Regions from separate parts of the Companilactobacillus miaonis genome, predicted to be linked through region 2. Evidence: riboswitches for the same ligand, from Rfam matches in the RefSeq annotation. Region 2 holds a riboswitch; the other holds the start of a gene.
What was found. A riboswitch is a leader RNA that binds a small molecule or an ion and turns the genes downstream of it on or off. The one in region 2 is predicted to bind FMN.

Region 1 (2,405 bases), on a different contig from region 2:
TTGATTCACCTCTTCAGACGATAGAAAAAACATTAGAACCACTTAAAATTAAATAAATTTGATCAAAGACACATTCGAAAATTAAAGAATGTGTCTTTTTTTTCCAAAATGTCTATAAAATTAGAGTAACTTTAATATTGATTGTATATATTAGCTCGATTATACTAGATAATATATTAAATTATTAGATATTTATTAGTAATTATTTAATATTATTAACAAAACATTTGACAGATTAATTTAGAGTGCTAGTCTTACAATTAAAATTATAAAAAGGGGGTTCAATCTCTATGAGCAAATTGATTGGTATTACTGCAGACGTATTTTTAGAGGCAACCGATGTAATCGATCAGAAGTTGATGGATTTTGTGCCAAGACCAATTGTTGATGGGGTATTAGCAGCTGGCGGCATTCCAGTAGGTTTACCATACCTACCAGTAGATAAAATCAATCAATTGGTTGAAAAAATGGATGGAATTATTTTTTCTGGTGGACCAGATATAGATCCTAGCTTTATGGGTGAAGAACCCATTCCGCAATTGCGAGTTACGAATCGTGATCGGGATTTATTTGAAATTGCTCTAATTCGTACTGCTGTGGCAAAAAAGATTCCAATTTTTGGAATTTGTCGTGGAGCTCAGATGATTGACGTTGCTTTGGGGGGAACGCTATATCAGGATTTACCAACTCAGTATTCGGGCAAATTGTTGAAACATGAACAGTCTGCGCCCGGAGATCAACCGACACATTTTGTTCGAGTTGATTTCAACTCAAAATTATATAAATCGATTGGCGACAATGTATATGTTAATTCTAGACATCACCAAGCTATCAAATCAGTACCTGATCATTTAAAAGTTGTAGCTACCGCTTCAGATGGTGTGATTGAAGCTATTGAGAATGAAGATGCAACTATCCAAGCTGTTCAGTGGCATCCTGAAAATTTGTGGCAAAAGGATTCACGTCAATTGACACTTTTTAGTGATTTTATTAATCGGACTGCTCCTACTTATTTCGAGACCACTGGCAATAAGGCTAATGAGAAGCTACATAATAATTCAGCTGTTTAATTTTTTAAACGATGGTTTCTAATTTATTAGACATAAATTAATAAAACTTGATTTGTCAAAATAACATTTTTATTGTAATATTTCTCATGAAAACTGAATATAGATTTCTTCGGGGCAGGGTGTAATTCCCGACCGACGGTAGCAGCTTCTTTGAAGTTGGAGCCCGTGACCCACGAGAGTGGTGGATCTGGTATTAAGCCAGAGCCGACAGTATAGTCTGGATGGTAGAAGAAAATAAAATTTCATGCTATTGATAAGCCTATTTGGCGTCGTCTCGTATGGAGTCTTATTTAGCTTATCTTAAAAGTCCCGCAAAATTTTTGCGGGGCTTTTTTTGTGGGGTGAATAGGATTTTGGATAGATTTATGAAATTAGCTTTTACAGAAGCGAGAAAGGGTAAAGATACATGGAAAAATCCCCAAGTTGGGGCCGTAATTGTAAAAAATCAGCAAATTTTAAGTTCTGGGTACCATGAAACTTATGGCCAGAATCATGCTGAGATAAACGCTTTACAACATTTGCCGGATATTTCCGAAGCTTATGGGGCAACTTTATACGTAACTTTAGAGCCTTGTTCACATTTTGGCAAAACACCACCATGTGTGCAAAAAATTGTTGAAGTAGGCATTAAGAAAGTAGTTATTGCCGAAACCGACCCTAATCCCATAGTCAGCGGTAATGGGATCAAGTATTTAGAGCATCATGGAGTTCAGGTTGAAAATTTGCATCAAAAAAATGATTTGAACCTTGCTTATAAATTTTTTCATCAAAACAACCGACCGCTAGTAACAATAAAATATGCCATGACTCTGGATGGAAAAGTCAATCAAACTAAGGGAACACGTTCAATGATCACCAATCAAGAGGTTTTCAAAGATAGTCAAGAATTACGCCGAGAATCGCAAGTGATTTTGGTTGGTGAAAATACATTTAAAATAGACGATCCTAAATTGACTGTTCGTAAAAAAGAAAAATTTCCACCCATTCGTGCAGTTGTCATTCGGGACGTGAACAGTGTTGATTTGAAAAGGCGGATTTTTCAAACCAGTGAACCGATTTATTTTTTTAGTCAAAAAGAATCCAGTCGAACATTACCGAAAAATGTTCAAGTTTTTGTAGATGATTGGACACCACTTAAAATTATCCAAAAACTAGGCCATTTAGGAATCCAATCGATATTAGTTGAAGGCGGTAGCCACCTGCAGGCAGATTTTCTCAATGAAAAATTGTGTGATCGACTGGTCATTTACTTAGCAAATAAAATTTTTGGCCAAGGATTACCAGCAATCAATGGACCCGTAGCTAAATTGAAATTTGCTCAACCAGAAATTTTAA
Region 2 (2,405 bases):
TTGTTGAACTAGTCGTTGAATTGTTAGTATTTGAATCACTCGTAGTTGAACTATTAGTACTATTGCTATCAGTATTAGTATTAGCGTTAGTTTGGTTTTGAGATTGTGACTGATCAGACTCAGTTGTCCCACCGTCACTGGCTGTACTACTTGAGTCAGAAGTACTGTTACTATCTGTAGTAGAACCGTCACTATTGCTATCTACTGTACCAGAATCATTAGTGTCATTTGATGAGTCATTGTTAGACGTAGACGATGTAGTAGATTTACTACTTTTCTTAGTAGTAGTTTTCTTCTTTGGTGTCGTCTTCTTTTTCTTCTTCGTTGACTTATCTTTATTTTCAACTGATTGACTGGATTGGGCACTATCCAAATCACTGCTGCCGCTATTACCTTTAACTGCATGAATAACGATTGGTGTGAACATAATAATGATCAAAGCAATTACTAAAGTGACCACTAGTGTGTGATTACCACGTTGCTTTTCCTTTGTAACAGCTCTAGATACATGTCCATCATCGTCAGTATCAGTATCGAAACTATTTTCCCAAGGTTTGTCGCTCTTTTTATCATCGTCGGCATCCTCATCATCTTGATCATCAAGAGCTTGTGATTGTTCACTTTGATCTTGATAATCTTGATTAGTTTCAGGTTCATCATAATCTTCATTATAATCAGGCTCAGAATCTTGAGATTCAAAGCCCTGTTTTGATTCACTTAAATGATCTTGGCTTTCTTCAGATTGAAGATGGTCCATAGAATCTTGACTATCATTAGTATTAGCCTCTTGTTCTACGGGAGCATCATTAGAAGTTTGATTATCAGAAACATCGGGTGTTGCACCTTTAATTAAATGATATTTCTTCAGATCTTCAAGACTAACGGACCCCTCAAGTCCTTGTGTGGATTTAGGAACGCGAGTATCGCCAGACATATTGTTTTTATCCTTATCGGCCATTAAAAACCAACCTCCTAATTTCTATCTCTTAAAGCATATCATAAAAGTTTAAAATTTTTCTTTAAAGATTTATAAAATTGTGTTAGTTTCGCTATTTTATTGACAAATGTCCTTTAAGTTTAGGATAACAAATGATTACCGCTAAAGAAATAATCAATGCTTTAACAATATTAAATGGTACCACACCTGTCGCCACATATTCGGCCAAACTCATATTAAGTTTCATTCCGACCACATTCATGTACAGAGGCATAACTACTAGATAATTTAAAACTGACATCACAACTGTCGTGACCAATGTCGAAACGACTACTGCAGAAATCTTATAGCCTTTTTTCCAGAAATAATAAAATGGCAACAATAATGAAACGGAACTAAAGAAAGCTGAACCATTCCCGATTAAACCAGCAACACCACTACCTGTGATCAAAACATGGACTAGAGCTTTTAACAAAGCTATCATTGTGCCACCCAATGGTCCGAATGCAAAGGTACCGATCACCACTACACAGTCGCTTAAATCAATTTTTAAAAACGGCAACCAGAACAAAACTGGAAATTCAAAAAACATCAGAATTGTTCCTAAAGCCGCAAAAACTGAAACTCCAATTAAATCGTGAAACTTAGTTAAACTTTTTCCCATAAAATCAACCCCTCTATTGATTTCCAAAGAAAAAAGGCCTATTTTGGGCACACCAAAACAGACCTTACTACTCTGTTTTCTTTCATCCAGACTTTACTGTCGGTATTGGACTTGCACCAATTCAACCAGCTTACGCTGGGTCGCGGACTTTACCGCCGGTCGGGAATTACACCCTGCCCTGAAAACCAATTATTTATTTTTATATTTATAATATAGCAGATGCCTTGTGAGGGTTCAACTATCAAATCCTCAAGCCTCTAAAGCCAATTTTAGTTTTCGCTCTTCAATTGAGCTACTTCTTGGCGAGTCAAGTCACGGTACTTACCAGAAACTAGACCGTCAAGTGTCAAGAAACCATACTTCTCACGAGCTAGTTTTTCAACATGATGACCAACTGCATCAAACATGTTCTTAACTTGATGATTGTGGCCTTCATGAATCACGATTTTAACGATTGAAGAATTCTTTTTCTTGTCTTTTGATTTAACCGTCACCTTAGCATGAGCTGAAGTATAATCCTTAAACTTGATACCATTTTCCAACTTCTTGATTTCTTCAAGCGTCAAGATACCTTCAATCTTAGCAACGTAAGTCTTGTCCACGTGATAACGAGGGTGCATCAAATGATTGGCAAACTCACCGTCATTAGTTAAAAGCAGTAGTCCAGAAGTATCGTAATCCAAGCGACCGATTGGATAAACTCGTTCTTCAACATCCTCTTCTAATAAATCAGTCACAACTTTGCGACCTTTATCATCTTTAACTGCTGAAATAACACCACGAGGCTTGTACATCAAAATGTAA

Region 1: it holds a riboswitch for FMN, as region 2 does, so the genes downstream of both, ribD (bifunctional diaminohydroxyphosphoribosylaminopyrimidine deaminase/5-amino-6-(5-phosphoribosylamino)uracil reductase RibD) here and U8521_RS11530 (ECF transporter S component) in region 2, are expected to answer to the same signal.

The regions. Positions count from the first base shown of each region.
Region 1 is NZ_JAYKTX010000008.1:155,113-157,517, forward strand. It holds gene dhaM (dihydroxyacetone kinase phosphoryl donor subunit DhaM) at 1-56, shown strand, start outside; gene U8521_RS08675 (gamma-glutamyl-gamma-aminobutyrate hydrolase family protein) at 291-1,070, shown strand; FMN riboswitch at 1,172-1,307, shown strand; gene ribD (bifunctional diaminohydroxyphosphoribosylaminopyrimidine deaminase/5-amino-6-(5-phosphoribosylamino)uracil reductase RibD) at 1,424-2,405, shown strand, end outside.
Region 2 is NZ_JAYKTX010000015.1:24,718-27,122, forward strand. It holds gene U8521_RS11525 (LysM peptidoglycan-binding domain-containing protein) at 1-958, opposite strand, end outside; gene U8521_RS11530 (ECF transporter S component) at 1,050-1,601, opposite strand; FMN riboswitch at 1,672-1,791, opposite strand; gene U8521_RS11535 (pseudouridine synthase) at 1,871-2,405, opposite strand, start outside.